2 regions of the Lysinibacillus irui genome follow, and region 1 is predicted to be linked to the other one. Evidence: riboswitches for the same ligand, from Rfam matches in the RefSeq annotation. Region 1 holds a riboswitch; the other holds the start of a gene.
What was found. Region 1 has a riboswitch for S-adenosylmethionine ahead of OU989_RS20930 (cyclase family protein). Riboswitches for the same ligand answer to the same signal wherever they lie in the genome.
Positions count from the first base shown of each region.

Region 2: another riboswitch for S-adenosylmethionine. It lies ahead of OU989_RS19665 (bifunctional homocysteine S-methyltransferase/methylenetetrahydrofolate reductase); the one in region 1 lies ahead of OU989_RS20930 (cyclase family protein).

Region 1 is NZ_CP113527.1:4,145,893-4,162,211, forward strand. Features, by position in the region: gene OU989_RS20885 (ABC transporter ATP-binding protein) at 1-724, opposite strand, end outside; gene OU989_RS20890 (sensor histidine kinase) at 861-2,243, opposite strand; gene OU989_RS20895 (response regulator transcription factor) at 2,240-2,908, opposite strand; gene OU989_RS20900 (LysR family transcriptional regulator) at 3,279-4,157, shown strand; gene OU989_RS20905 (VOC family protein) at 4,213-4,653, opposite strand; gene OU989_RS20910 (aldo/keto reductase) at 5,010-5,855, shown strand; gene OU989_RS20915 (winged helix-turn-helix transcriptional regulator) at 5,910-6,293, opposite strand; gene OU989_RS20920 (MFS transporter) at 6,403-7,587, shown strand; gene OU989_RS20925 (YuzC family spore coat inner layer protein) at 7,780-8,178, shown strand; SAM riboswitch class I at 8,273-8,380, shown strand; gene OU989_RS20930 (cyclase family protein) at 8,464-9,201, shown strand; gene OU989_RS20935 (DedA family protein) at 9,231-9,827, opposite strand; gene OU989_RS20940 (Cof-type HAD-IIB family hydrolase) at 9,922-10,695, opposite strand; gene OU989_RS20945 (DUF2225 domain-containing protein) at 11,032-11,715, shown strand; gene OU989_RS20950 (hypothetical protein) at 11,738-12,091, shown strand; gene OU989_RS20955 (erythromycin esterase family protein) at 12,237-13,655, shown strand; gene OU989_RS20960 (DUF4272 domain-containing protein) at 13,703-14,878, opposite strand; gene OU989_RS20965 (SMI1/KNR4 family protein) at 14,880-16,181, opposite strand.
Region 2 is NZ_CP113527.1:3,906,624-3,922,942, reverse strand. Features, by position in the region: gene dapF (diaminopimelate epimerase) at 1-684, shown strand, start outside; gene OU989_RS19735 (dicarboxylate/amino acid:cation symporter) at 777-2,000, shown strand; gene OU989_RS19730 (DMT family transporter) at 2,040-2,354, opposite strand; gene OU989_RS19725 (DMT family transporter) at 2,354-2,707, opposite strand; gene OU989_RS19720 (TetR/AcrR family transcriptional regulator) at 2,779-3,357, opposite strand; gene OU989_RS19715 (hypothetical protein) at 3,656-3,826, shown strand; gene OU989_RS19710 (endonuclease Q family protein) at 3,893-5,059, shown strand; gene OU989_RS19705 (S-layer homology domain-containing protein) at 5,169-6,791, shown strand; gene OU989_RS19700 (ion channel) at 6,897-7,265, shown strand; gene OU989_RS19695 (DUF2653 family protein) at 7,316-7,603, opposite strand; gene OU989_RS19690 (hypothetical protein) at 7,591-8,055, opposite strand; gene OU989_RS19685 (YdcF family protein) at 8,240-9,256, shown strand; gene OU989_RS19680 (SEL1-like repeat protein) at 9,419-10,708, shown strand; gene OU989_RS19675 (globin-coupled sensor protein) at 11,257-12,549, shown strand; gene OU989_RS19670 (protoporphyrinogen oxidase) at 12,736-14,130, shown strand; SAM riboswitch class I at 14,230-14,329, shown strand; gene OU989_RS19665 (bifunctional homocysteine S-methyltransferase/methylenetetrahydrofolate reductase) at 14,418-16,265, shown strand; gene metH (methionine synthase) at 16,258-16,319, shown strand, end outside.

The DNA of each region.
Region 1 (16,319 bases):
GTAAACAGCGCCATCCCTTTTCACTATCATTTACTTTAAATAGTACCTTTGGCTGAGCGAATCTCCGCATCTCCTCAATGGAATCTTGGAATATCAATTTCCCCTTAGATACTATACCTACTTGTGTAGCCATTTGATCGATCTCTGATAATAAATGACTGGAAATTATAATCGTCATGCCGTATTCCTTCGGTAGTCGTTTAATTAAATTACGAATTTCAATAATACCTGAAGGGTCGAGACCATTAGTAGGTTCATCTAGAATGAGTAATTCAGGATTATGTAGTAGTGAAGCTGCTATTCCAAGACGTTGCTTCATACCTAGCGAAAAGCCCTTAACCTTCTTATTAGCAGCCTCTTTCAAACGAACAATTTCTAGAACCTCATCTATTCGAGATTTTGGCACACCTAAAATTTTTCTTAGCGCCTCCAAATTCTCATAGGCTGTTAAATGTGGATAATACGAAGGATTTTCTACTAACGAGCCGACATTAGCTAAGATTTGGATACGCTCCTTCGTAATATCCTTTTGGAAGATTTTTATTGTCCCTGAGGATGGCTTCATTAAACCAAGAAGCATACGAATCGTTGTTGTTTTTCCTGCCCCATTCGGTCCTAAAAATCCATATATTTCGCCTTTTCGTATTTGCAAGTTCAAATTTGCTACAGCTTGCTCTTTTCCAAAGCGTTTTGATAAGTTTTGTGTTTGTACGATATATTCCATTGTCCTCACCTCTTTCATTATCATAAGAATAGAAGTTTAAAAATAGGTAAGGGCCAAGTTTAAATTTTGTTTAAAAATGTCTACCATCATCAAATGCCAAGCTTTCACTACACTAAAAATAAAAATCTGCGAGCCTTTACTTCCCAAGCTTCGCAGATTGCATAACATTTTTGATTATAATTTTTGTGCCAGATTGACTAGAAGTTATTTCCCACTCTAAATCCATTCCCTTTACCATAATATCGACAATAGATAGACCAATCCCTGCTCCTTTTGCATTGGATTCATTTTTCATCCCTTGACCATGATCCTCAATAATAAATGCTTTATAGCTATCCGTGGATTTTGTTTTCACACTTATATATTTACCACTGTAAGCGTGACGTAGCACATTTTGAAAGATATTATCAAATATTCGCCCTAGCCATAATGGATCAACACTCCACTCATTGGATTCAAATGCTTGCAGTTCAATATCGATAGTAAATCCTTCTCGTTCAAAAACTGGGTACCAGGTTGTTAAGTGTTCCCGCACAAACCGAATAACATTGATGTTTTTCGGTTCGAATTTATATTTGCTTGCCATTAGCAATGTGTACGACATTAAGTTTTCAATTAAAGCATCAATATTCACAATGGATGCTTCCATTGCTTTTAAAGCCTGTATACCTTCCTCTGACAATGCTTCTTTGCTAATTGTATAAGATTGAGCCCTTACTTTTGTTAAAGGTGTTCGCAAATCATGTGATAAATTGGCGATCAGCTCTCTTCTTAGTTGTTCTTCCTTCTGCTGACGCTGTTTACTATCTCTTAGCTCACAAACCATTCTGTTAAAACTATGCTCTAATTGTCCAATTTCGTCCCGCTTTTTCACCTGTATTTCAATAGGTAAACCGTCAACATCACGAATTTCCATAGCCTCTTGTAGATGTAATAGTCTTTTTCGAATTCCCTTGAAAAATAAAAAGGAAACGGCAATAAAAAATAGGATAACGGCTACAACACCAAAAAATAAGAAGCTACCGTAGTTATCATAAATCTTTATAAGTGGGGGCTTAAAGACATCCCTTGAAATCTCTAACACAATAAAGCCATTTGACACATCATCACCTAAGAAAGCAATTACAGTAAATGGATCACTTCCATAGCGCTCTTTAATAAATTTGGTTGTAAATGCAGGTGTCCATATTTTAGGAAGCTCATCCTGAACATTCATGGTAGTCAGTAAATTTCCCTTTTCACTTACCCAGAACATTGAAGCTGTAGGATATTGCGTTTGCCATTTTTGAAAAAGCTGTTCAATGGTAGCTTCTGATGCATTCTTTATACTTTTTGCTTGTGTATGCCATTGTTCCTCAATATCACTTTCCAGAAGAGCTTCACTTGAAAAGTCTCCAGATCCTGTCTTTGAAATGCCTAACATGAAAGTAGCAACACCGAGATAGGAAATTTGAACAATCGATATAGCTAATACAATAATGAGCATATATTTCGCTAATAATGAACGGAAAAATTTCATAGTTTCACCCTATAGCCAATTCCTCTAATTGTTTCGATAATCTGGGGTTTTGCAGGATTAATTTCTATCTTTTCTCTTAAATATCGAATATGAACCATCAATGTTTTATCACCTTCAATGTAACTCTCACCCCAAACACCCTCATAGAGTTGTTCCTTCGTTAAAATTTGATTTAGATGACGAATAAAATACTGCAATAAATAAAATTGTTTGCCAGTTAGAAGAATTTCTTCTTCATTTAATGTATTAATAATTCGCATATCTTTTGTATAAATTTTAAGATGCTGCAATGCCAATACATCATCGTTTTTTTGATATCTTCTTAGTAATACCTCTAATCTTGCTACTAGTTCATCAGGATGGAATGGCTTTGTTAAATAATCATCAGCAAAATTAAGCCCTTCAATTTTATCCTCAACGGCTGTTCGAGCAGATAGCATCAAAATAGGTAAATCTTTATTCTCTCGTTTTATTCTTTTGCCAATCGAAAAACCATCTAACCCGGGTAGCATGACATCCAATATAGCAAGATCTTTTGAAGCAATATGTTGTTCAAGACCTTCGCCAGACTCTAGCCATGTTACCTCATAGCCTCTTTCCGTTAACTCCTTGCTAACCCATTGTCCTATTTCTTTCTCATCTTCTATGTACAATATATGAATCAATGTTCATCCTCCTTCTTGTTAATAATCAAAAGCTATATTAAAATACCATATTTTGCAATATGAAGTTAACTAGAAATTAAAAACAATATTATTGCATACATGGTTATTATAGGATAAACGCTATTTATTTTCTTAGGAAATGTCTATTAATTGAGTAGATATAAAAAAGCGCAACTATTAATAGCTTTGTGTAAGTTGCGTTTTAAAGGTAGATATTATTATCTGTAATTGCTTTCTCATCTGCTCTAAATACAATTAGAAACTTCACACGTAGGTGCTAGAATATGCTAACATGACACTAACTATATGAAAAACATTAAAAAAATTTGTTTTACTTAGGTTTTACATATAATAAAGGGGTGTGACTTAATTGGATATTCGACAACTAAGATATTTTATAGCGATTGTGGAGGAAAGGAAGATTTCTGCTGCTGCTGAAAGACTGCATATTTCTCAGCCACCATTAAGCCAACATCTAAAAACAATGGAAGAAGAGCTTGGTTCAAAATTGGTAGAGAGAAGCGGCAAGTACTTTGAAGTGACGGAGGCTGGGAAGACCTTATATAAATATGCATTGCAGGTTGCTCAATTAATGGACGAGGCGGAAGCAGAGGTCAAGGATGTAGGGCTAGGCATTCATGGACGATTAACATTAGGCATCAATACATTTTCAGTTGTTGAGTTACCCCAATTATTACATCAATTCCAACAACAATTTCCTAAGGTAACTTATAAAATTCAACAAAATGAATCCTCTTATCTCTGTAAGCTTGTAAGAGATCGTGTAGTAGAACTAGCGATCATTCGTTTGCCCTTAGAATTAGATGATTTCTCTGTCCTTCATATGTACACAGAACCGTTTTATTTTATACAATCCAAGAAGTTTAAGTTGTTAGAACATGAGGTGACTTTGGCCGAAATTCAAAATTGGCCGATTTTATTACCGAGTACAGAAGGGTTAGGAGTTCACTATTCAATTTTAGAAGCATTTTCCCGCTTCCAATTACAGTCCCATATCGTCGGGGAATGTTCAGATACTGCGCTTTTAATGAATTTAATCGAATCAGGTTTTAGCTCCTCCATCGTACCTGAAACCATTCTAAAGCAATTTGAAGACCTACCGCTTCATGCCTACAAAATCCCAACTACAGAGTTATCCACTTCCGTAGGACTTGTATGGATGAAGAATCATTATTTATCTAAAGCTGCACAAAACTTTGTGAATTTAATGAGGGAACATTATTGTTAAGCAGTCAATGGGAAAGAGCACACTAACGTTTCTAGTGAGCTCTCTTTTTGAATCATTATTGAATAATTAGCATATCATTTTCATCAAATTTCCACATATCACCATAAGCTACTTCCCAATAGTAACCGTTTGGATCTTGGAAGTAGCCACTATAACCGCCCCAAAATACTGTTTCTGGCTCTTTTACAATAGACGCTCCAGCTTTTTTAGCTAATGCAAATACGCGGTCCACCTCTTCTTTTGATTTACCATTGTAAGCAAGGGTGATACCTCCAAAGCCGGGGCTAAGTTCTGGTGGGTTTGCTTCATTGATATCGTTTACAAGACGTTCAATTGGAAATAGTGATATTTTAGTTCCCCCATTATTAAAGAACATTACATCTGGATTTGTTTCTTCTCCATACACTACTACTTCAAAGCCAAGTCCCTCTCGGTAAAAGGTAAGTGACTCCACCATATTTTTAACGCCTAATGTGATTAAGTTTAAACGATTCATTTTACAATCCCCTTTTTAAAGCAGTATTACTATTTAAATTCTCTATCCAACAAATTTTTCCTTTTAATTCGGGAAGAAAGTCATTTGGTTGCATCAGCACAGAGATAATCATAATCTATTCATTTTTTTAGATTTCACTATGGATTACCCTTCATTTCTTTATATCCTCCTGATTTCACCTGTAATTTTAAATTGCAAAAAGTACTATTAAAAAACTTTTATCTCTCTAACCATTGGCATCACACAAAAGTTACCTCGACGTTTCTATGAAACAAAAATGTACGTACTTTTTTTTCTTCTTGTGGGGCATCATAATGAAAAAGCAATCAAGCAAACACACAATTGGAGGAATAATAATGATTACTCATTTACAAGATACAATCACATTAAATAACGGCCTACAAATGCCTGGTATGGGTTTAGGCGTTTTTCAAGTAGAAAATGACGCTACTGCAGAAATGGTTAAAAATGCGATCGAGGTTGGCTATCGAAGCATCGATACTGCTGCTATTTATGGAAATGAAGCAGGTGTAGGAGAAGGTATTAAACAAGCTCTAGCATCAACTGGCTTACGTCGTGAAGATTTATTTATTACATCAAAAGTATGGAACGATGGCTTAAGCTATGATGAAACAATTGCAGCATATGAAGAGAGCCTAAAAAAATTAGGATTAGATTATTTAGATCTTTATTTAATTCATTGGCCTGGTAAAGATAAATATGCTGAATCGTGGAAAGCACTTGAAGACCTATATGAACAAGGCAAGATCAAAGCAATCGGTGTATGTAACTTTACTGTGGCACACTTGGAAAACTTATTATCATTTGCTCGTATTAAACCTGTTTTGAACCAAGTGGAATTCCACCCACGCTTACAACAAGTGGAGCTTCGTTCATTCTGTGACAAGCACCAAATTCAACTTGAAGCATGGGCACCTTTAATGCAAGGTGGTCTTCTTGAAGATGAAACGATTTCAAAAATTGCAACAAAATACGGAAAATCAAATGCTCAAGTTATTTTACGCTGGGATGTACAAAATGGAGTGATTACAATTCCAAAATCAGTACGTAGAGAGCGTATGATGCAAAACGCTGATATCTTTGACTTTACTTTAACAGACGAAGAAATGGCATTAATCAATGAGATGAATCGTGAACAACGTGTTGGTCCAAATCCAGATGAATTTGACTTTGCTCTATAAGCATTAAAAAGAGGAAAGAGACTGTCTTGTATGTGACAGTCTCTTTCTCCCTCATTATGATGTTTGCTGCATAGCGATATCTTCATCGCGTTGTTTTAACAGAACATCTTCACCTTTATCCTTTAGTAATTCAACATGCTTTTCGCCCCAAGTGCAAAGCATATTCAAAATAGGCTCCATCCCTTGTCCATAGGAAGTCAATGAATATTCCACTTTAGGCGGTACTTGATTGAAGACCTTGCGATGGATTAAACCAGCTTGCTCTAACTCTCTTAATTGACTTGTAAGCATTTTTTGGGAAATGCCTGGAATCAATCGTCGAAATTCATTTGTTCGAATTTCACCATGGTGGTTCAAATGGCAAAGAATGACCGGTTTCCATTTACCACCAATAACTTCAAGCGTAGCTTCAACACCTATATTATAAATTTTTTGCATTGTAAACCCCCGTAATATTCAAAAGTAACTAAAAGTACTCTACACAACTTTTAGGCATGCATGAATATTACTACACATACTAAAAAAAATCAAAGGAGATATTAGTAAAATGTCACAATCAAAAAAGCCAAATGCAAAATTGACATTGCTAGCACTTGCAATCAGTGCATTTGGTATAGGGTCCACTGAATTTATCAGTGTTGGACTTTTACCATTAATTACAGATGATTTTGGTATATCTTTAAGCACTGCCGGTTTAACCGTTTCTATATACGCACTAGGTGTCACTGTTGGTGCTCCATTATTAACAGCCTTAACATCTCGTCTTAGTCGAAAAACAGTTTTATTGCTTGTTATGACCATTTTTATAGCGGGGAATTTAACTGCAGCTATCGCACCAATTTTTTCTATACTGATAATAGGTCGTATTATTTCAGCATTAGCTCATGGTGTGTTTATGTCGATCGCCTCTGTTATAGCAGCTGATGTAGTTGAACCAAATAAACGAGCAAGCGCGATTGCCTTTATGTTTACAGGCTTAACGCTAGCTACTGTGACCGGTGTTCCACTTGGTACATTTATTGGACAAGTAACAGACTGGCGTATGTCGTTCATTTTTATCGTCATTATAGGCATTATCGGTTTAATTAGTAATGCTTTACTAGTACCTAACCAATTATCAAAAGGTAATCCTATTTCTTTACGTGATATTGGCAAAGTATTAGGCAATATTCGCATGTTATTAATCCTTTTCATTACAGCTATTGGATATGGTGGGGCCTTTGTAGTCTATACGTATGTTTCACCTATTTTAGAGCAATATATGGGCTATTCCCCACATGCAGTAGTAATTATATTAGTTGTCTATGGTATTTGCGTTGCTATTGGTAATACATTAGGAGGCCATTTTGCTAACCAAAATCCGCTACGTTCCATCTTTATAATTTTTGTTGGACTTGCCTTAGCGTTACTTGGTATTGGCTTCACTCTTGAATCACCGATTATCGGTTTAGTCATGGTACTGACAATGGGATTATTTATGTTCATGAATGTCCCAGGATTACAGTTATATGCTGTTCTACTGTCTGAAAAATATGTGCCGTCAGCTATTTCTATGGCTTCAGCATTAAACATTTCTGCTTTTAACATTGGTATATTTTTAGGATCCTATATTGGAGGTTTTATTATTCGCCATCAATCATTAGCACATACGCCTCTTTATGGATTCCTAATGGTTATGCTAGCAGCGATTGTTACATTATTATGGTTGCTTTTCGATAATAAAAAACAATAATATTGTTAGTCCGTTTATCTAGCATTTACTTGATATTTTGGTAATTTAACATCGGTATATATACAATATTGATAAAAAGGAAGCTCCCTGTGGCTTCCTTTTTGTGTTATAAGTAAGACAAGAATGGAGTTACACCTAAATTCGCTTGAATACATAAGATAAGATATCAGCTATAGGATAGGAGGAATTCCATTGTATTACAATCCTTATCCGTATTTCGTTCATCCCTATCATTACTCAGCGCCACCAATTGCCAACCACCTTGCTGTAAGATCCTTTCCCCAACATCTTGCAATGCCGACCAACAATCCCTTTCCACCTGTTGATACACATAAATTAAAATCATCGGTTACACGGATAAAGGCAATTATGCAGCAAGCCCAATTACTGACGGATAAAATTGAAAGCTCCCAGCAATTTGCCCATGATTTAATGAATGCAGCACAACTTTCAAATAAAGCAGAAGTGGAGAAATTAATTTCATCCACAGGTATTACGATGAAATTCGAAACGAACTATACACCTGATAGTTTTAGAATACGTCTAATTGATAATGGCTGTTGTGGTGTCATATTGAATTTAAATTGGTGAAAAAAACCCTAACCTTGTATCCCTATTGAACTTGTAAACTATAGAAAACTATGATAAAGTGTTTGTATTATTATTTCTGAAAATTCTTATATTTTTCTTATCAAGAGAGACGGAGGGATTGGCCCGATGAAGTCTCAGCAACCAGCTCAACAGTATGGTGCTAATTCCAATTGGCCTAATTCCAAAGCCTTGAAGATGAGAAGATGAACTACCGTTGTTTATTCAGGAGTCCTCTTCTATAGGGGGCTCTTTTTTTACTACTATTTTAAGAAAGCAGGGAAAACGATGCCTAATGAATTATTACAAGCATTACAATTATTAAAATCTAAACAATGGGTCGATTTAACACATACATTCGGCCCTAACTCACCCCATTTTTTCATGTTCGAAGATGCAAAATTTGAAACATTATTCTCTCACGATGATGGGTTCTTTGCACAACAGTTCACTTTCCCTGGTCAATATGGTACGCATATCGACCCACCCATTCATTTTGTGCGAGACACACGGTACCTTGAAGAGCTCGATTTAAAAGAGCTTGTTCTTCCCCTTGTTGTCATTGATAAGTCCGAAGAAGCTGCTAGCAATCATGATTTTTCTTTAAGTGTTCAAGATATACTTGAGTTTGAAGCACAGCACGGAAAAATTGAGGCAGGTACCTTTGTAGCGCTACGTACCGATTGGAGTAAACGTTGGCCAGATAAGGAAGCATTCAGCAATAAAGATGCGGAAGGGTATAACCATATTCCAGGTTGGGGCTTAGAGGCTTTACAATTTTTACTGACGGAACGTAAAGTTAGTGCGATTGGTCACGAAACATTCGATACTGATTCAGCAGCTGATTTTCGTAAAAATGGCAAACTAGATGGTGAATACTTTGTGCTCGAACAAGACACTTATCAAATTGAGTTAATGACTAATTTAGACAAGCTACCTGCAACAGGTGCAATTATTTTTAATATTGTACCTAAACCAGAAAAAGCATCTGGATTCCCTGTTCGCTCCTTTGCTATTTTGCCATAACTTAAAAGTCGGTATAGAGATACCGACTTTTATTTTTGTACATTTCTTTTTTTGAATATAAAGTAAACGACGAACATTAATAGAACAAATAATAGGATGAGATACATACTATAATGGGATAAGTAGTAACCAACAAACCGCCATTTCTCTCCAAGCATTTTCCCTAACGTTATAAATGTGAATGTCCAGATAAATGCTCCTGTATAGGCAAAGAACGCAAACTTTTTATATGGATAATTATTAATAGCCGCAATATACGCTGTTATGTGGCGGACACCAGGGATAAAATAGCCTATTAACAATAAGATAGGTCCAATTTTGGCAAACATTTTTTTCGTAAAATCAATTTTTTGTTCAGTTATATGAATTTTTGGCCCATACTTTTGTAGTAATGGTAAGCCAAATCGATAACCAATATAGTAGCTTAAAGTAATACCTCCAACTGCGCCAATCATGGCACTTACTAATGCAGGGATATGTTCAAGGCTTTCCCGATAAACACTATAACCTACATATGTTAAGAAAACCTCATCAGGAAGTGGCAATCCAACTATACCTCCAATTAGGATTACGATAATGCCAAAATACCCGTAATGTTCAATTAGAGATTGCACGTGATGTGCCATAAACTATCCCACCTAAAAATTTTTTAACTATAAAATATACAGGTTTCATTATAATCAAACTGCGGAAAACAGAAGAAGCAACTTGAAGATTGTTTTAAATTATTTGAAGCTGACGCAAAGCAAAGTCAATACCGCCCTCGGTAGATTTCTTTGTAACAAAATCAGCAACGTTTTTCAAAGCTAAGCTGCCATTTCCCATAGCAATTCCTAATCCTACCAGCTCCAGCATATCCATATCATTATCCCCATCTCCAAAAGCAATGGCATTTTTAGAATCAATGTTAAAATAATCTAGTACTGCTTGAACAGCTATTGACTTGGAAACATCCTGCTGTAGTACATTCACAATATAAGGATGCCATCGCTGCCATAATATATTCGGAAATTGACTAACATATCTTTTTTCTCCCTGTTCATCTGTATATAGACACATGAGAAAAACTTCCTCATTCGTAATTTTTTCATTTATAACCGGAAAATCTCCCAAAGACAATGTTTCCTGCATAGCATGTAAAGCAGCTGGACTTTGTATGCTATTCATCGCTAGCTGCTCTGTAAAAAATGTTAAGCTATGCTGTTGTTCCATTGCAAAAGCCTCAACATTTTGGACAATCTCTTTAGCAATAGGCGTTTTATGTAGGACAAGATCATGATGTTTCACATATGCACCATTTGCCGTAATAAAGGTCTCTATCCCCAACTCTTCCAACTCACGGCACATGGATAAAGGTCTTCCTGTAGCTGCTACAAGGTGAATTCCCTTATTCTTTAATAAATCAATTGCCTGCTTTGTACTTTCTTCTACACAGCCATCCTCATAATTGATGAGTGTGCCGTCTACATCAAAAAACACTATTTTATAGTTCAACTTGAATCATCCTCCAAAACAATACTTTTGAACCACACAAAAAAAATCCCTTTAACGATTACTAATAAAATATTTGTACGTATTTCGACAAACTTTCAACCATCTATATAACTTACATTAACAGCACCGATAAATACTATTAAAGGAACAGTTCTAGTGACAATTAATAAATAATGTAATGATTATTTTTATTTTAATAATTCTAAAGGAGTATACCAAAGAACACAGAATTGTTAAAATAAAAGATAATCATTTAAATATATTGAACGATACTTTTTAACGAATAGATAGAACAAAAGAAATAATTTTCTAAAGCAGGCAAAGGAGTTGATTCTTATGGCATTTAACATTTATTACTACGAAAGTAGTGTAGATTGCAAATTTTGCAAAAGGCATTTTACAACATATAAAGTACGCCCTAATCGATATAAAATCATCGAGGAACAAACAGATTTCATGCCTGTTTATGATGGCCTAAATCCTTTGCTGTATGAGGTCGCTGTATGCCCACATTGTGGCTACGCCTACCACAAATCTATGACAAGGACTTATGGACCGTTCATGCAGCTCATTGATGAACTATACATTAAAGAGCTCCAAAAACCCATGGACATCTGCCAGGAACGTACAATCGATGATGCCATAATCAGTTTTAAGCTTGCTTATTTAGTATCCCGTGCTTCAATGGAAGAATCTCTCTTAATGGCGAATTTCGCATTAAAAATAGGTTGGCTATATCGTTTAAAAAACGATGAAGAATCCGAAAAACGCTACCTTTTTGCAGCAAGAGACTTTTATAGTAAATCCTTTGCATCCAATCAGGAGGGTGGAGAGAGAATTCAGTTTTTACATGCTGAACTAAGCCTCCGACTTGGTGATATGGCGGAAGCCCAAAAAGGCTTCTCTCGCTTAATCGCTGATAGAAATGTCTCGCCAAAATATCGAAAGCTTGCCCGTAATCGTTGGGAAAATTATAAATATGACGAACAACCTATAACAGTTAATGAAACTATTAATTAATGGGACGAGGAGAGGACTTGTAATGTTGCTATTTCATAAGAGAATAGATGTGAGAGAAGAGGATATATTTTCAGAGTTGCATCACTTTCTATTAAGGAAAAATAATCGCTACTTAACAAATGATGAGGTTGTCACTTTAACAGGAGTGTCCTCTGAGCTGCTTTTCAAATGGGTAAAAGCAGGAAAGTTAAAAAAATCAATTTTCCCTAATTTAGGTGCACCTTGTGAACGTTGTGGACAAATTACACAGGCTAAAATTTGTGTGAGCTGCTCCTCCTCCATTGTTGGTACGTTAAAACAAGAAGAAAAAGACCGCGCATGGTTCAATCAAATCCAACGTAACCATGTTAGAGCTAGTACGTACCATTATAAATAGCAATCGAACATCTTCATTAATCGAAGATGTTTTTTCTTTTTAACTGACCCTACCAAATTTAAACAAAATTTAAACTAACTCTTCCTAAGCTTTAAACTAAGCTCTCTATAATTAGTATCAACATAAAGAGAAGGACTGATTATCAATGAAGAAGGCTAGGAAGCATAAAGTTTTATTAAGTTTTGCACTGGCAAGTTTAATGACATTGAACGGCGTAGCAAGTGTCTCTGCAGCTGTTCCTGCAAAAGAGCAACAGGTCAATATAGAAAACAAATCTACAGTTAAACAGGCTAGGACCTCTAATGAAACATTACTTGATTGGAAAAAGTGGGTGAACGATCATGCTTACAGTTTGTCATCCATCCAACCTGAAGTATCGAGTGGAACGAAAATCCCTTCTAATCAATTTGAGGATTTGGAGATGCTTAAGCCGTTATTACACGATAAACGTATTGTTTTTCTAGGAGAGAGCTCTCATGGTGTGGCACAATTCAATCATGTTAAAACACGTTTAATACAATTTTTGCATCAGGAAATGGGCTATAATGTTCTTGCCTTTGAAAGTGGTATGGGTAATGTGATGAACGCCCAAGGGCAAATTGACAAACAAGCAGCTCTACAAACAATGAAGGATTCTATTTTTGGAGTTTGGTGGACGAAAGAAACATTGCCTCTGTTTGACTATGCAAAATCAACTCAAGCAACAGAACAACCACTTATACTTACTGGCTTCGATATTCAACAGCAAGGGGCATTTACGAACGGCGATTGGCTCCAGAATCCTAAGTTAGCTCAACAATTTAGTGAAGCTGAGAAACAACTAGCTGAATGGAGCTCCGGGAAAGATTTAAAGGGCTATCAGCAAGTAAAAGCTACAATCATAGATGTGTATAAACAAGTAAAGTCTCAAATTCAATTGAAAGAAAAAGAATTACAAGCGGCTTATCCAAACGAGTCTCATATTGTCAAACTAATGGAACGTACTGTAACAGATCGCATTCGCTTAGCAGACGAATATGTGGAACTAACGATCCAGTCCAATATTGATATTGAACAAAATAATATTGAAACATTTTTAAAAACAATGGAATGGCGTGATCAATCGATGATGGAGAACTTACTTTGGTTAGCTGAGGAGGTTTATCCAACAGAAAAGTTCATCGTATGGGCACATAACGACCATATTCGTAAGGCACAATCGGAAGTAATGGGTTCCCCTTATCCAGTCAAATTAATGGGGGAACGTTTACCAGAAATCTACAAGAAATATAGCTATGTATTAGGTCTATATATGACTAGCGGAGAGACAGCAAATAATATGGGTGAACCGATGGCTGTTTTACCTCCTATCAAGGGATCTATTGAGGATATACTGTCTTCAACTAGTAAACCTTACACATTCATTGATTTGCGCAACCGCCAGAATGAACGAGGCAACTCATGGATGTTCGAGCCCCGCTTATCTTACAGTTGGGGTATGATACAGGAAAGCTTAGTTCCTCGCGATCAATACGATGGTATACTTTTAATTGATAAGGTGAATAAGCCAACTTATGTGAAATAATTTCATATATTAAAATAGCAAACTAGGCTTCCTAGTTTGCTATTCCTTTAAGTATCCATTGATATAGTATCCCATTCTTCATCTTGATAGCCCATCATCCAGAATAAGCCTCTACGTCTTTCCATCACAACACTTTCATTTAACGATAAAGGAGCTACTTGTCCATTTATTCGACTATCTACACAAGCCCAATGTAATCTGTAGATCTTATCTGCTTCATCTAATATCTCTTCCTTACTGCGCAATACTGTTTGCTTATAAAATTGTTCAAATGTTTCACAACGAGAAACGACCTGTATAGCATATTCACAATCACATACGTCGTCAGGGAAATCTAGCTCTTCTACAAGGCCTAATGCCCAAATGAGTGTCCAATAGGCTTCATACTGCCATGAAATATTGACAGCATCTTGAGGACTGGGATGCTGAGTCTCAAGAAAGAATTTTTCATGCTCTGTTAAAGATTCTTGCACCTCATATGTACGTAACATATTAGTGAAGAATTCTCTAGACTCTTCAATATTTCCATTTTGTGCTACATCACAGGCAAATTGAATAACAATCAACAGGGAAACTGCCCTTTTTGCAATTTCTTCTTGGCTCTTAAAGCGGCAACCTTCTAATGGTGGCAGTTGGGGTAGAGAAGTTGCATAAGGGATTTCTTTGTCTGTTAAAAAGGCAATCGTTCTGTTTTTTCGTGTTTCCCCCTGCTCTGATGTCACTTCCTGACTTCTTATCTTCCTTGCACAGGCTTGAGGTCTAAAATTTGCAGGACCTGACTCCCCATTAGAATAAACAATAACGCTACCACTCTGATCCAGTAAAGTGCCATCCGGTAGAAAACCTACACCACCTATGCTTGCTAGCAGTCTCGTAAATAGTTGCATATGGTTTTCCGTTATCTCTTTATCCATTTCGATTGCAATGACTGTATTGAATACAGATATTTGTATCATAACCTGTTCTTTTAAATCTTCATCCTGAAAAGGAATTCTATCGTAATACCCCATCATCCCCGGGATGTTTTGAGTGAAATAATCTGGATTAGTATCTTCAAATAAAACAGTAATAGAACATCTGGATTTTTTGAAAAGCCCTTTGGATTTTACTAAATATCCACTATCACCTCGTTCAATGGTAAAGCCTTTTGCAAATACCTCTGCTATTTTGTCTTGAATATCATCCACATCATTTTTAGACGCAAATATTGTAAAATGATTCAAACTACTCTCTCCTTTGTTGCATAAAGCTTGCCAGTTTCCAATTATCCAAATGATTAAGAACTTGGCTAAACAACTGTCTATTTTTACGAAGAACCTCATGCTCATGCCAATAGGTCAGCAAGAGCCGCCATTTTCCCTCGTCAACAATCGTCGTTGGGATTTTGCCTTGCTGCATCATATGCCAAATAGCTCTGATTGAGGTAATCCTCTCTGCCTCACTACCACTCAACCATTCAAGTAATATATCAGCACTAGGCTGTGACTCTGCCAACAGTATATCCCAACCATCGATTGGAAATGCCACATATGGTCTCATCCATTCTATGATGGTTGGATTGTGTAAATGATGTAATCGATGTAAGGCAGTATAAGCATTAATCTTATCCTTTTCCATATCAGATAAAATGAATGCTAAGCCTTCCTCTGCTGGCAAACAATGTGCCGTTAAATAATCACGCAACCAGTTGGGAATATCGCTTTTCTCTTGCCAAAGCTCTCTTACCCAATTTTCAGCCTCTTTTGAACATACCTTTATTAGCACTTCACTCCATGCCTTTTGATCTGATGGAGATAGCGCCCGCATAATTTTATGTTGGAGAGCCTGATACACCTTCTCTTTATCAAAATGCAAGAAGGCTTCCTGCACTTGAGCTTCCTTTACGCCATGCATGGAAACATAATGAAGTAACGATTCTAGACTAGCTTTAGCCAATTGTAAATTAGAGCTTAAAAATTGCTTTAGCCATGTTAGCCATATTTGTGAGCTTGTCAGATGAATATCCAAACCATTTTCGCTACAAAATTGTCGGTGTTGCCCACAATCTACCCCAATACATCCTAAAGCTGTCATACTGTCAACATATGTATGAAAGCTGTCGGCAAGGAAATCAAATTCATCCTCTTCATGACTCCAATACCAAATCGATTCATCCTCTAGCTTGATAAGAAGCGCATCCCCATTACCTGCAGTAAAAAATTGTACGTATTGTTGTTCAAGATTTTTATCATCCCCGCCAAAGTATGGGAAATCTAAGTCTTTCAAGCTCCAGCCAAACTCACCTGATGGCGTATCAATCAGTTCGTTTGGCAAGATAGCCTCATCTGGCAACGACCAATAGATACTCACTTGTTGTGAGCTGGTTTGCATTGCTTGACGGAACTTCTTAGGAAGTTGTATACCAAGCCTTGACTCTACCTTGCGTAAATCTTGTTCACTAGCGACAGGTTGTACTTCAATTGGATGTACAAAGGCACCTTGTTGCTTCAGCTGTTTCATCAAAAAATTCCAACGCTCAATCCACATTGTTGCTCATCTCCACATCGTGCTCAAATTTCCGTCTTTTTTATTTCTATCGTCAGGAAATCATTTACTAATGAGGTTAATTTTTAATTTAACTACAAAATACTCTTATTTTACTGACATCAAAGCATCCAAGTATGA
Region 2 (16,319 bases), 240 kb from region 1:
GCTGACTGTGGTATGCGCATTTTTAATAAGGATGGTACAGAGGGATCTAACTGTGGAAACGGACTTCGCTGTGTTGCAAAATATATTTTTGAACGCCAAATTGTGCGACAAAAGTTTTTTACAATTGAAACAAAAGCAGGCATTATGTACGTAGAGGTAGTGGTTCAGGATAATACAGTCATAGATGTGATTGTCGATATGGGTAAACCTTTATTGTATCGTAAAGATATACCGATGTTAGGTACCCCTAATAAGCTCGTCATCAATGAATTATTTACAGTGCCTCCACATAATTTGTTCCTAACAGCGTTGTTTTTAGGAAATCCAAACGCGGTATTTTTTATCGATGATATAGAAAAAGCGCCGTTAAGAACACTAGGAGGCATTATAGAAAATGATGTGAGATTTCCTAATCGTGTTAATGTTGAATTTGTACAGGTCATCCATTCAAAAGCCTTACAATTTAGAGTTTGGGAGCGAGGTTCTGGTGTTACGGAGGCGTGTGGAACAGGTGCTTGTGCTGCAGTAGTAGCTGCTATTTTAAATGGTTTTTGTCAGAGGGGAGAAGAGATAACTGTTCATCTGAGTGGAGGTGACTTAAACATACGATGGGCTGACGATGACCATGTTTGGATGCGAGGCCCAGCGGAGTTTATTGCAGAGGGGATATACGAATTTTTATAGCGTCTAGCAAGTCACATTGTTCTTCGGAGCATGCTTAAAAAATTTACAAGCAATATCACTGAAGTGTAAATGATCCTTGAAGGGATGTGAAGATGGGAAAACTGAGGGCTTATCGGTTTTCTATGTTTTTATTAATTGCCATTCTTCTAGGTGTTATTATTGGCTTGCTTTTTGGTGAGAAGGCTACGGTGTTAAAGCCTTTTGGTGATATTTTTATTAATTTATTATTTATGATTGTTGTGCCATTAGTGTTTTTCTCCATTGCATCCTCCGTTGCTAGTATGGAAAGCCTCAAACGTTTAGGTAAAATTATGGGCTCAATGATGCTCGTATTTATAGCAACAGGCATTATTGCCGCCATTATCATGTTAATTGCTGTTACTATTTATCCCCCTGGGGCTGAGGTATCCGTTCAGATTGTATCCCCTGAAACAACAGAGGATTTAAGCTTTGCTGAACAATTAGTTAACACCTTCACTGTGCCTGATTTTATGAATTTATTATCCAGAAGTAATATGCTAGCACTTATTTTATTTGCTGTCTTAATCGGGCTTGGCACAGGATTAACAGGAGAAGCAGGTAAGCCGTTTGCGCGTTTTTTAATAAGTGGTTCGGAAGTATTTATGAAGGTCATCAAGCTAGTGATGTACTATGCACCAATTGGATTAATGGCTTATTTTGCAACATTAATAGGGGATTTTGGAGCGGCATTGCTTGGGGATTATGCTAAAGCCATCATTCTCTACTATCCTGTTGCTATCCTTTATTTTTTAATCGGCTTTACTTTATACGCTTTTATTGCAGGTGGAAAAGTAGGAGTTATAAAGTTCTGGCAAAATATTTTAACGCCTGCTGTGACAGCATTAGGTACAGGAAGTAGCTTTGCAACACTGCCTGTTAATCTAACAGCTGCCAAACAGATTGGAGTGCCAAAGGATATTCGTGAAACCGTATTACCGCTTGGTGCCACCATTCATATGGATGGCTCATGCTTGTCCGCCATATTGAAAATAGCGTTTGTTTTCGGTGTGTTTAATATGGATTTTACAGGATTCAGTACTTTTGTAACCGCAATTGGCGTCGCCTTACTATCAGGTATTGTGATGAGTGGTATTCCAGGTGGAGGTTTCATTGGAGAAATGCTTATAGTCACATTGTACGGTCTACCAGTTCAAGCTTTACCGATGATCTCTGCTATAGGAGTAGTAGTAGACCCTCCTGCTACAATGGTAAATGCTACAGGTGATACTGTGGCAAGTATGATTGTAACAAGAACAATAGAAGGAAAAGATTGGATACAGCAAGAAGTGGATTAAAAAGGACGCCTCTGAGGGGCGTCCTGTAATATTGTCCGATTAAGAGACTGCTTTTAAACCTGCAACACCAATGATAATAGCAATAATACTTATAATACGTGTTAGGTTTTTTGATTCTCCAAAGAAAATGATATTTACAAGCACAGCGCCAACAGTACCAATACCAACCCAAACAACATAGGCAATGCTTAACTGTAAATAATTGAATGATGCATATAAAAGGGCGAATGATAATCCAAAGCCACCGATATATATTAATAAATTTCGTACGGTTTTATTTTGACTATAAAAGCGTAAACCTACAACACCTATAATTTCTGACATTGCTGCTAATACTATATATATCCAACCCATTATGCATTCACCTCTTTCTGTTCTTCATGCTCTGCTGATGAGCTATCTGCAAGTTTTAACCCGATAACGCCTGATACTAAAATCAACATAAAAATACCTTTAATGGCATTAAACTCTCCATCGAAAATAAAAATATCCATTAATGTAGTACCGATTGCACCTGCTCCAGCAAAAATAGCGTAGACTGTGCCAGTAGGTAATTTTTCACATGCTTTTGATAAAAAGTGAAAATCAAGAGCAATCATAGACACAATAATAACCCAATGCCACCAAGAGTTAGCTACATTAAAACCAAATATCCAAAACAACTCAAATAAACTTGTTAGTCCAACATAAACCCATTCTTTTTGCATAAAAAATTTCCTTTCATATAGTATATTAATGACTGACATTCAGTCATTTTTGAGGTAAAGAAGAACGCCACTTATGTGTGACGTAGGCCAAGTGCATGATATAAAAAGTCTAGAAGCTCAAGCTTTAGTAGCTTCATCGTTTCATCTTTGCTATCATCAAACAAATAAATTTGTTCTGCAGCAGATTCTATGAGACCAATAATAAGCTTTGCTGAACGTGATGGATCGATAGAATCACGAATCATTCCTTGTTGCTGAGCAGATAATAAAAAATTACCCATCCAAGCATAATAAGGGGCGTAAATATTTTCCCATTCTTTTAAATGCTCTGTTTGAGCAATACCCGCATAAATGAGTGCAACGATATCGCCATATTCTTTCGTAATTAAGAAAATCATCTCAACAACCTCTTCTAGTTGTTGCTCAAAAGGTTTATCAATAGAAATACCTTCTTCTAAGGTTACAATAATTCTTTCAACCATATGTTTTGCAATAGCAGGCATAACAGAAAGGCGAGACGGGAAATAGAGATAAAAAGTTCCTTGGGCAATCCCTGCAGCTTTGACGATATCCGAAACCTTTGTTTTTTCAATTCCTTTTTCACGAAAAACTTCAATAGCAGCTTGAATAATCTTTTCTTCCTTTGACATGCAATCCCTCACTTTTGCCTTACTTGATTAGTATGTTACAGGAGAAGAAAATGAATGTCAACAAAAAATGACTGATAGTCAGTCATTTTCCTCTAGACCTTAAAAAAGACAATACGACTTCAGTTGTTGCAGGACATGAGTCTTTGGATTAACATTCCTACTCGTCAGCTTAAAAGATTAGTTTGGGACGATTGTTTATTAGCGTGAAAGCGAAGATTTATGGCAATCAAGTGGATGTATTATTATTTGCATAGTTATCATGATTTCAGGGAACTTTATGATTGAAAGGATGATGATAATGGATAATATAAAATTTGCTCAATTAGATCCACAACAACTTGCAAAAATTAATGAACTTGAAAAAAAGATTGGTGTGACATTAGTGGCTTATGATTCTTCTTCTATGCCAACACCTGGTTCTGGTGCTTACGAGACTAATAATAGCACGACCAACAATCATCCATCATAATAAATGAAAATGCCTTGCAGTGATGTAAGGTATTTTCGTTTTAAAAAAGCTAAAGGAGTCATGAAAATGAAAGAATTCTATGCAGATTTACATATTCATATTGGGCGTACTTATAAGGGGCGTGCTGTGAAAATTACTGGCAGTAAAACACTAACATTAGCTAGGATTTTAGAGATGGCGAGTGCAAGAAAAGGGTTAGATATGATTGGTATTATTGATTGTCATTCACCTGAGGTCATTGAAGAAATGATGGACATGATCGAACGAGGTGAATTAAAGGAACTGAAGGAAGGAGGATTACGCTTTCAAGACACAACTTTGATACCGGGATCGGAAATAGAAATCTATGATCAATATTGCCATGGTCCTATTCATGTGCTTGCTTACTTTCCTACTCTTAAGCTCATGAAGCATTTTTCAACATGGATGTCCCAATATATGAAAAATATTCACTTAAGTTCACAGCGTATATATTGTGATGGACGAACTTTGCAGCAAAGGGTGCATGAATTGGGAGGGCTTTTTATACCTGCACATGTATTTACTCCTTTTAAAAGTTTGTTTGGCAAAGGGGTTCTTCGCAGTTTAACGGAAGTTTTTGATCCTCAACTAATAGATGCGATTGAATTAGGCTTAAGTTCAGATACAGACATGGTGAGCCACATTAAAGAACTTCAGGCGTACACGTTTGTTAGTAATTCGGATGCCCATTCACTTGGGAAATTGGCACGTGAGTATCAAAAGTTACGCTTAGAGGAAGCTAATTTTACAGAACTAAAAATGGCCCTTCATGAACAACAAGGTCGAGCAGTAATTGCCAATTATGGCCTAAACCCATTGCTTGGCAAATATCATCAGACAGTCTGTGCCAAATGTGGTGAACAGCTAAGTAACGAAGTAACGGTTTGTACTGTCTGTGGAAGTACTCAAATCATAAAAGGGGTCGCTACACGCATACATGAGCTATCTGAGGATTTTTTGAAAGAAAGATATCGACCACCTTATATTCATCAGGTCCCCCTTGATTTTATCCCAGGTATTGGGCCGAAAATGATGGAACGTTTGATAGAAGCATTTGGTACAGAAATGGATATTCTGCATAATGTAACGATTGAAGAGCTTGAACGAATAGTACCTCATAAAATTGCTCATTTAATTGATTTAGCAAGAACAGGCCAACTAGCAATAGAGGTTGGTGGTGGTGGTGTCTATGGAAAGATTCAGACAGATTAGATACAAGATGAAAAAATTTAAAAAGATTGTTATATTTTAACCTTTTTTTAACCCTCCTCTAGTAAAATAGTGAAAACAATGACTATTTTCTAAATGGAGGAGAGCGTATATGCGATTATCAAAAAAATTTCGTTATGTGGCCGCAAGTATACTAGCTTTGCAATTAACCATACCGGCAGTAGCTAATGCAGAAGAACAAAGTGATTACATAGCCCCGAGTTGGGTTATACAGACTGATTATTTAGCACTGGGGGACTCATTAGCACATGGAATGAATGAGGTAGGTGTAATAGGTTTAGGTTACACAGATTTTATTGCACAGGCTCTACAGCAAAATGGCTTTCTTGCTTCATATAATAAAGGCTTTGCTATGTCTGGCTACACAACCAAAAATGTTTTAGCTGATCTACAAAACGATGTAGAAAAGACAGTAACAGGCTTTGGTTATACAAAGGAGCAGGTAAAATTAAGAGCTTCTATAAAAGAAGCAGAGATTATTACATTAACTGCTGGGGCAAATGATTTATTGCCTCTTTTAAAGGAGTCGCAAACTACAGGGATTGATACTGTAGCTATCGTAAAAGCAACTAAAGAAGCTGTATCTAATATAGCTTCGATTCTAGCTGAAATTAAAAAGTTAAATCCACATGCGGAAGTATATGTGATGGGCTATTATAATTCTTTCCCTTACTATAGTGAGAACTTACAAAAGCAATTTAAGCTGTTATTGACTACAGTAAATGCAACAATCAAAACAACAGCTGAAAAAGCAGGGGCCATTTTTGTACCAACACATGATGTTGTGGCAAAGGATATTCCTAACTACCTACCAAATCCAGAAAACATTCATTTAAGCGAAGCGGGTTACTTTGCGGTAGCCAATGAAGCATTTTTACCAATCATTAAAACAAGTTCTCTATGGGATGTAACGAAGGCAATCCAAATAGATATGAAGGATAAGACAACGGTAGAGGTGAGCTGGCAAGAAGCAATGGATAATGTAGGTGTGACAAATTACAATGTTTATGTGAATGGTAAGTTAGCCAGTACATTGAATGCGAATACTACTAAGATGACGCTCGAAAATTTAACAGAAAATACTGCCTACAGTGTTTCAATCAAAGCAATAGATGCAGCTGGAAATGAGAGTGTTCAAAACCCTACAGTTACGTTTACTACAAGGGGAGCAATAAGTTTCACAGATACAGAGAATCATTGGGCGAAAGAGTATATTCAAAATGTAGCAGAAACCGGTATTATGAATGGTTATCCCGATGGTACATTTCGACCTGAGAGTAGTCTAACTCGTGCTCAAGCTGCTGCTATTCTTGTAAGAAGCTTGGGCTTAACTACAACGGAAAAAGCACCATTTACGGACATTGCAAACTATGATGCTACAATGCAGTCTGAAATTGCAGCAGCATATGTACATGGTCTCGTAAAGGGAACGGATGGGAAATTTAATCCTGGACAGTCTGTTACACGTGCCCAATTAGCATTAATGATTCAACGTGCCTATGAGCAACAATTTAATCAGCCATATATTGCAAAAGCTGAATCGCCATTTTCAGATGTAGCCTCCTATAATGCTGAAACAAAACGTGCAGTCTCTATGTTATATGAATTAGGGATTGTGACAGGGAATCAGGGGAAATACTCTCCGGAATCTGCCACAACGAGAGGTCAAGCAGCGAAAATATTTACAAACCTTAGTCATGTATTGATTAAATAAAGTTTACAAGGTAGAGGTAATTTGCCTCTACCTTTTGACGTTTTTGTTAAAAACAACGTATAGTCTAACTATGTTATAGAACGTTCAGAAAAAAGGAGGTTAGGGATGCTCTCATTTATATTATCTGCTAAAAGATTAGCGAAAGGATTGTGGAGGTCATTTAAGCGACCACAGTTTATCTCATTATTTACTACACTGTTTTTAATCATTCTTTCAGGAACATTGTTTTACAAGGGGACTGAAGGATGGTATTGGCTGGACGCTATGTATTTTGCAGTTGTCAGTTTGATTCCAACAGGCGTAGAAACAGGGCTCTATCCAACTACGGCATATTCTAAAGTTTTCACAATGATCTATTTAATTGTTGGTACGGGAGTCATGTTTATCATGCTATTAATGCTTGGCCGTTCAATAGTCGATTTTTCTCTTAATGAAGAAGAAAAAGAAGAGGTGAAGAAACGGATGAAAAAGTAAAATAGCAGTACGATGAATCTTATGAAGGATTCATTGTACTGCTATTTTTATTATGATAATTTGGCAATAATGCCTTCTTCATCGTCTAAAACTAGCTCAATTCCTGTTGAGAAAGGGTCACCATGTAGAACGTCTTTAATCCAAACACGTAATGCGCCAATCATGGCTGCCGTATTGAGCATCTCAATTTGACCGTTTACTTCAACCTCAGCACCGAAGCCTGTATCATCATCGTATGTTAATTCAACTAGCACATCTTCTGGGCGGATGTTTTTATAATATGCCTGAGATAAACAAATCGCATTAATAATATCTTGCTCATTAATTATTTGTGCCATTGTGCTTCCTCTTTACGCTTTTTATCTTTAAACATATTCACAATTTTTATGACAAGCATCACAATAACGACAATTGCCGCTACGTTAATTAATAAACCTAAAATATTTCCGAGTAACCCCATACCACTAAATAGACTACCGAATAATAAACCAGCAAGTCCCCCAAGCATTAAGCCTTTCATCAGACCTCCTGAGAAAAAGCCACCTTTTTTAGTAGTATCCACTTTATTAGTAGATGTTGAATTAGATTTATTTGTTGTTGCATTGTTTTGATCTTTAGAAGTATCCTGTGATTTCTGGATATTCGAGCTATTATTATTGTTAGAGAAGCCTTTTTTACCTGATTTATAGGATTTAGCTTCTGCCGTTGGTGTATCTGAAATGAATAATGTTGCACCAACCGTTGAAAATATCAGTGTCGCTGCAAAAAGAGCGGCAAGAATTTTTTTCATTACTTACATTCCTCCAATATAATTTTGAGTTTGGTCATAAACTATTTCTTATATAGTAATATTACATGAACTTTATTAAAAAATAAAACAAACGCTTCAGATAATTGGGCTCTATCAAAAAATTTGAACAAGTAGTGACAGATACAATGATTGTAAAAATGAAGTAATAGGAAGGGGTGAAGTGATGCTACTAACATTCATAATATTAATTTCAATATTTTTCCTGTTGTACCTAACAGAAAAAAGGCGCTTTCTCAATGTGGTAGCTCTTGGTTTGATAGGTGTATATGTTATTCGATTACTTATGATCCATTATCCGTTATTGCTGCCAAATGATCAGGGGATTATTTCAGAAATGGGGATATTTATTATATTAGCAAGCTTTCCTAGCATTATGTTTATTTTATCAATCGCCATGTTTTTCAATAGTAAAGTATTATTGGAAAAGGAAGGACGTAAAGTACGTAATTTAATGTTAGCCATTCTGGGGCTAAGTTTTGTTATGATGATGATATGGTATGTTTTCGTCATTTTTATTGAAATTGAAAATGTCCTTTGGCATATTCTTTTCTTCTATGCATTTTTGATTTTTGGCTATACAATGTTTTTATACACAAGTGTCCTAGCATATGCCATATTGTATCATTATACGCCGATACGCTATGAACCTAACTATATAATTGCTCTGGGCTCAGGGTTAATTGGTGATAGAGTGCCCCCTCTTTTAGCAAGTCGTTTAGATGAGGCGGTGAAGCAATATAAAAAGTATGGGGAAAGGCCTTTTATCATTGTGTCAGGTGGGCAAGGGAATGATGAAAGGATATCGGAAGCATTTGCTATGAAACAATACTTAATTAATATTCACCAAATTCCCCCTGACAAGATTCTAAAAGAGGATCAATCCTCTAATACAGAACAAAATATGTCCTTTTCGAAAAAGGTAATGGACCATCATGCACAAGGTGAAAAATATCGCTCTATTTTTGTTACGAATAATTTTCATGTGTTTCGTGCAAGTATTTATGCGAAAAAGGCAAAATTAGATGCGGAAGGAATTGGTTCTAAGACAGCCTTTTACTATGTTCCAAACGCATTCACAAGAGAATTTATTGGCTTATTAGAAATGTATAAATGGGCACACATTACAGTCTTTTTAATCATCACCCTATTCGTAGGCTTGCTATTGAGAGCGTATGTGTAACCAAAATTCAACTGTCTTCCATATAATAGTGGTAAGGCAGTTTTTTAGCTTGATTCAGCAATTTTTATTCTGATTGTGAAGCGGTAGTTGTGAAGGTGAGCTTTTCGAGCAAGTTCGAAAAAATTTGGACGTAATTGATAGAGCGTGCAAGGGAGGAAAATAATGTACGAGCAAATGTTAGTTAAGCGAAACAAAGAACGAATTGATTCTCTACAAAATCTGATACAAACAGAAAATTCATGGTTTGCTCAAAATATAAAATTACTTACATTCGCTGAAGTTAACCTAGCAGCCTTGCAAAAAATATTGTATCAAATAGTGAGGAGGCTATTAAAAGAACAGCAGCAACGCCATTTACAAATTGTCCAATCAGAACAATACCAATCAGTGCAGGAGAATGTATTAACATTGTTAGCGGAGTATGACGATGTGTTGCGTGAGGCCATACCACAGTCAATCTATATACTTGTTTGGCAAATTTCCTCGCTAGAAAAGCTAGCAAATCGTATAGAAGTAGTGGATGACGTGCTTGATATTATAGAATGGTACTTCCACCACCAAAATAATGAACAAGTTGCTATTTCAGAGGAAGAGGATTTGGATCATGAGGTCATGATTGATCTATATAAAGAGGCGGTTGAAGAACAGGACGCGGATGCACAGTATCAACTAGGTGAATATTACAATGCTAGGGAAGGTAATCATTTTCAGATCGAAAAATCATTGAAATGGTTTGAGTTAGCTGCGACTCAAGGGAATGCCGATGCACAATATATGTTAGGTAATTTTTACTTTGAAGGAATTGGAGTAGAAGAAAGTCATTCGATGGCCTTTTTATACTATGAAAAGGCGTCAATGCAGGGACATGCGGATGCTGCCAATAATTTAGCGGATATGTACTTTAATGGTGAAGGAGTAACGAAGGATTATACATTAGCAAAAAAATGGTTTGACTATGCTGCTAAAAAGAATGTACCAGAGGCCATGTTTACGCTAGGGATTATATATGAGCAGGGGTTAGGCGTGACTGTAGATATGGAGGCAGCATTCAATGCCTATAAACAATCTGCAGAGGCCGGTTATGTAGAAGCACAATATCTTCTTGGTGGAATTTATTTAGAGGGACGCCTAGGCCAAACGAAGGAGGTAAACCGCGCACTATTTTGGTATGAACGAGCTGCAGAACAATATCATGTAGATGCTTTTTATGATTTGGGGTATATATGGAGTAATGGGCTTGCAGGTATACGAAATATTGAAAAAGGCATTCATTGGTTTAAACAGGCTGCCCTTCAAGGGGATGCAGAGGCCAAGTTACAGCTAGGGCATATGTACAATAAAGGTGAAGGGATAGCTAGAAATCTGAAAGAGGCCATCAAGTGGTATGGACTTGCAGCAGATGCAGGCATTAAAGAAGCTTCGGAAATATTACAGGAACTTAAAAGTTTGTAAATTTTGTGTTAAAAAATATAGTGTCTTTGAATTATTTATACATCTGATTAACATGAAACTTTTGGTATATGAATAAACCTTTTAGTAAGTATATAGTTTTAGTTGTTTTAAGGGTAAAAATTATTAATATAGTGAAATTTATAGGGTGCCAGAAGAAATTTTAAAAAAATAAGCATAATAATCAAGAAATCGGGTAAAAAAAGCTACCAATTAATAGTGTGGTAGCTTTTTAATTGTTTTTTAAAGTGAATTTACTGTAGGGACTTTTTATACATTTTATGTAAAATATTGGGTGGTTAAAAATTGACAGCAAATTATAAAATGATTAAGGTATATGAGTGATTTTGAAAAGGTACATATGCAAAAATCTACTGTTTGTCATTCATAGTGTTTGAAAGGGAAGTTTTTTTCAATAAACTTGGAAAAATGTATATGGTTATGCCAAGACGTTATGGATAGGTATTTTTTCATTAATCTATCAATATGTTAAAAGGTATTTGATGTTTCTCGGCCTGCTGAAAGTAAACAGAATGAAAGAGGGAAGATGTGTGATTTTTCAAAAACAGAGAAAGACGAAGGTATTGGATCTACAGCAATACACAGTGAAAATGGATTTGTCTAATCGCCAATCAATGGCGAAGCAAATTGAAATGCTGAACTTAACGGAGCAAGACTTACAATATTTAAAGGCTTTCCAGCCATATGTTATGGACAATGTAGATCACATCGTAAACCGCTTTTATAACATGATAGGAACAGAGCATCATTTGGTAGATATTATTAGTCAACATAGTTCTGTAGAAAAGCTTAAAGTAACGTTACGGAAGCATATTATCGAAATGTTTAATGGAATAATTGATGAGGAGTTCTATCTAAGGCGTGTAAAAATTGCGAAGGTACATGTCCACATTGGACTAAGAACACAATGGTATATTTGCGCATTCCAAGATTTATCTATTTCATTTATTGATTTAGTTGAAAAAAATATAGAGTATCCTTATGATCAGTTCAATACAATAAGAGCTATATCGAAAATTTGTAACTTTGAGCAACAGCTCGTCTTAGAAGCTTTTGAAAATACTGTTGAAGAAATGAAAGAAAGCATGGAGCATGAGAGAGTCGCAATTGAACAACAAATTGTACGTTCTTCTGAAGAGCTTGCCACAATCTCTCAGGAAACCAATCATTCTTTTTGCTGTCTCAGCAAGCAGTCTGATGAGATTAAAAAATTGGCCAAAAAATCGCTTGATGTATCGACTTTAGCTGAAAATGAAGCACTTGCAGGACGGGAACGTTTAAAAAATCAATCACAAAATATGCATAATATTATTCATTCACTTTATGATATTGAAGAAAATATAGAACAATTATCAGGTATGTCTAGAGAAATGGAGACAATCATGAGTGTTGTTACTACTATTGCGAATCAAACTAATCTGTTAGCTTTGAATGCAGCTATTGAAGCGGCTCGAGCTGGAGAGGCGGGAAAAGGATTTAGTGTAGTAGCAGACGAAGTTCGAAAGTTATCTATTCAAACAAAAGATTCGGTAACAGCGGTTGCTTTGTTATTGAAAAAAACAAGCGAACGGACTGAGAAATTAGAGTATTCTTTGACGAATATTCAAGGAGAAGTAGCGTCTGGTGAGGAAAATATGTTGCAAACAGAAGGCCAGTTTACGAGTATACTAGATGCCATGACTGAAGCAAAAGAACAAAATGATTGCATGGCAACAAAAATACAAGCAATCGTAGGTATATTAGGTGAGTTAGGGACATCATTTACAGAAGTAACGAATTCGGCAGAAAAATTAGCGACCTTTGCGCAAAATTTAAAAGTATAGACGGTTAGTATTTACTACAATGTATTAGGCGTAATTAACACTATAGTACCTATTAATATATATGTTGGCTAGAGCTATCTCCTAAAGGGATAGCTCTATTTTTGCTAAATTTGTAAAGGGTTGAATGCAATTTTCAATGAAAATAGGTTTATACTGTAGAAAGAACTAATAATAGGGGCGGTTTATATGAAAACAGTTGTTGTATTAGGTGGCGGAATTACAGGATTATGCACAATGCATTACTTACAACGTCAAGTGAAGGAGAATAATCTAGATGTTCGTCTAGTACTTGTAGAGAAAAATACATATCTAGGTGGTAAGTTACATTCGGCATATGAAGAAGGATTTATTATGGAAACAGGTGCTGATTCTATTGTCGCTCGCCATAAAGGTGTTATGGAGCTAGTGCAGGAGCTTGATTTTGAAGATAATCTAGTTTATAACGAAACCGGCATTTCTTATATTTACACAAATAATGAACTACATGCTATTCCAGCTGATTCTACATTTGGTATTCCAATGAGCTTGGCATCCTTAGAGGAAAGCACATTAATATCAGAGCAAGGAAAGCAGGAAGCATTAAAGGATTTGACATTACCAAACAAAGGCTTTACAAAGGAAAGTTCAATTGGCGAGTTCTTAACCTACTATTTAGGAGAGGAACTAGTAAAAAACCAAATTGCACCAGTTCTAGCAGGTGTGTATTCAGGTGATTTACATCAGCTTTCAATTGCTTCTACTTTACCGTATTTAATTGATTATAAGAATGATTATGGAAGTATCATTAAAGGTTTTGATGCGAACCGTGAGCAATTTGTTAAAGCTGCCAATAAAAAATTTATATCATTTAAAAATGGTTTAACTTCTTTAATCGATCGACTTGAGCAAACATTAACCAATGTTGAAATTATCAAGGGTGTCGCTACTTTACATGTTCAAAAACAGGAAGACCGCTATACAATTTCATTAGCAAATGGTGAAAATATCGGAGCAGATTATGTTGTGCTTGCACTACCGAATGAAGCTGTTCAAAGCCTCATGAAGGACGAATCATTAAACCGTTATTTTAATCAATTTACTACTGCGTCAGCCATTACCATATACTTAGGCTTCGATGTACCAGACGCGAAATTGCCAGCAGATGGAACGGGCTATATTGTCTCTCATAATTCTAACGTTACTTGTAATGCAGCAACTTGGACAAGTCGTAAATGGAAGCATACATCGAGAGACAATAAATTACTTGTACGACTCTTCTATAAGAGTATTAACCCAGCGTATGAACAACTACGTACCATGACTGATGAAGAATTGGCAACCGTTGCTTTAGAGGATGTTCGAAAGAGCTTGGGAATAGAAGAGGATCCAACCGTAGTAAATGTAACAAAATGGATTGATCAAATGCCTAAATACGACTTAGCTCACAGAGAAGCGTTACAAGGGTTGCTTCAGGAACTGAACAAAAACTATCCAAATTTAGCTATAGCAGGCTGTTCATATTTTGGTGTAGGTATCGGAGCTTGCATTCAAAATGGGAAAAAAATTGGTGAGGAGCTTGCAGAGGAACTATCCAGTTTCTAAGATTTTAAGTTAAAAATTACTTTGTTACGTGAAATACTCTTGACTCATTCGTCAGTAAACGATATGATTCTTTTAATTATTTAAAAAATTCATACTTAATTCTTATCAAGAGAAGCAGAGGGACTGGCCCATTGAAGCTTCAGCAACCAACTTATTGTCAGGTGCTAAATCCAGAAGACCGTTGAGTCGAAGATGAGAAGGAACAACAATGCTGAATCGTTAAAGCCTTCTTTTTTATGAAAGAAGGCTTTTTATTATACAGAGACATAGGAAGAGAGGCTAGTTTTATGGGATTGCTTGAGAAGTTAAACACGCATGTATTGACGGCGGATGGTGCAATAGGCACAGTTCTTTATGGCTATGGATTGGAATATTGCCATGAGGAAATGAATGTGCAGAGACCAGAGTTAATTGAAAAGATTCATAGAGAATATATTGCGGCTGGTGCTGACATCATTCAAACGAATACGTACGGTGCAAATGCCATCAAATTAGCTCGCTATGGATTAGAATCACGCGTTCAACAATTTAATGAAGCAGCTATTACAATTGCTAAGCGAGCAGCTGCAGATGGAGGTCAATTTGTTTTAGGGACAATAGGAGGTATTCGTGGTATCCGAAAAAGTGATGCAACACTAGAGGAAATATTAGCGACTGTAGAGGAACAAGCAAGTGTTTTACTTGCAGGAAATCCAGATGGCCTCTTACTTGAAACCTATTATGATTTTGAAGAATTAACTGCAACATTAAAAATGTTACGTGCAAAAACAATGTTACCAATTATTGCACAAGTATCTATGCATGAGCCTGGTGTTTTACAAAATGGAATGTCTTTAAATAATGCTTTGCATGAGCTAGAAACACTTGGTGCAGATATCGTTGGTGTCAATTGCCGGCTTGGCCCACATCATACAATACAAGCATTTGAAGGCGTAGAACTTCCTGAAAAGGCATTTATGTCAGCTTATCCGAACGCTTCACTTCTTGACTTAGAAGATGGGCGTGTCGTTTATGAATCGGAGGCTGATTATTTTGGTCGAGCAGCAGTAGAACTACGTGATCAAGGGGTACGCTTGATTGGGGGCTGCTGTGGTACGACACCAAAGCATATAGCGGCAGCAAAAAAATATTTAGAGGAGTTATCACCCGTTCATGAAAAGCATGCGAAACCTGAAAAGATTGAGGTCGTTCGAGAAGCAGAGCCTCCTAAGTATGAGCCTCTTCATGAAAAAGTAAAACGTGAACGATCTGTCATTGTAGAACTGGATACACCTAGACATTTAGAAATTGATGGATTCCTTGAAGGAGCAAAACAATTGTATGATGCTGGCGCAGATGTAGTCATGATGGCAGACAATTCTCTAGCCTCTCCTCGTATTAGCAATATTGCAATGGGAGCATTGTTGAAGAATACACATGGCGTACGTCCTCTAACACATATTACATGTCGAGATCGTAATTTAATCGGTCTGCAATCACATTTAATGGGATTAAATGCTTTAGGAATTCATGATGTCTTAGCTGTTACGGGTGATCCAACAAAAGTTGGGGACTTCCCAGGTGCGACAAGCGTTTATGATGTCTCCTCGATGGAGCTAATCCAATTAATTAAGCAGTTAAATGAAGGGGTCTCTTTCTCTGGTAAACCCCTTCGAAAAAAAGCAAATTTTTCAGTGGCTGCTGCATTTAATCCAAACGTTCGTGTGTTAGACCGTGCTGTGGCACGTTTAGAAAAGAAAATCGAACATGGTGCAGATTATTTTATTTCACAGCCAGTGTATACGAAGGAAAAAATTGTGGAAATTTACGAGGCAACAAAGCATCTACAAGCACCGATATATATTGGGATTATGCCCGTTACGAGTTATAAAAGTGCAGAGTTTTTACACCACGAGGTGCCTGGCATCAAATTATCAGAAGATGCCTTAGCAAGAATGAAGGCTTGTGGTGAAGATAAAGAACGTGCAACAGCTGAGGGTATTGCCATTGCAAGGGAATTAGTAGAGGTGGCTGCGCAATATTTTAATGGTATTTACCTTATTACACCTTTTTTACGCTATGATGTGACACTAGAGTTGATGAAATATATTGAGCAATTGGATGAACAAAAAAAAGGAGTAAGTATACATGGCTAAGCACTTGATTGAAGAGCAATTAGAGAAACGTATTTTAATTCTTGATGGCGCAAT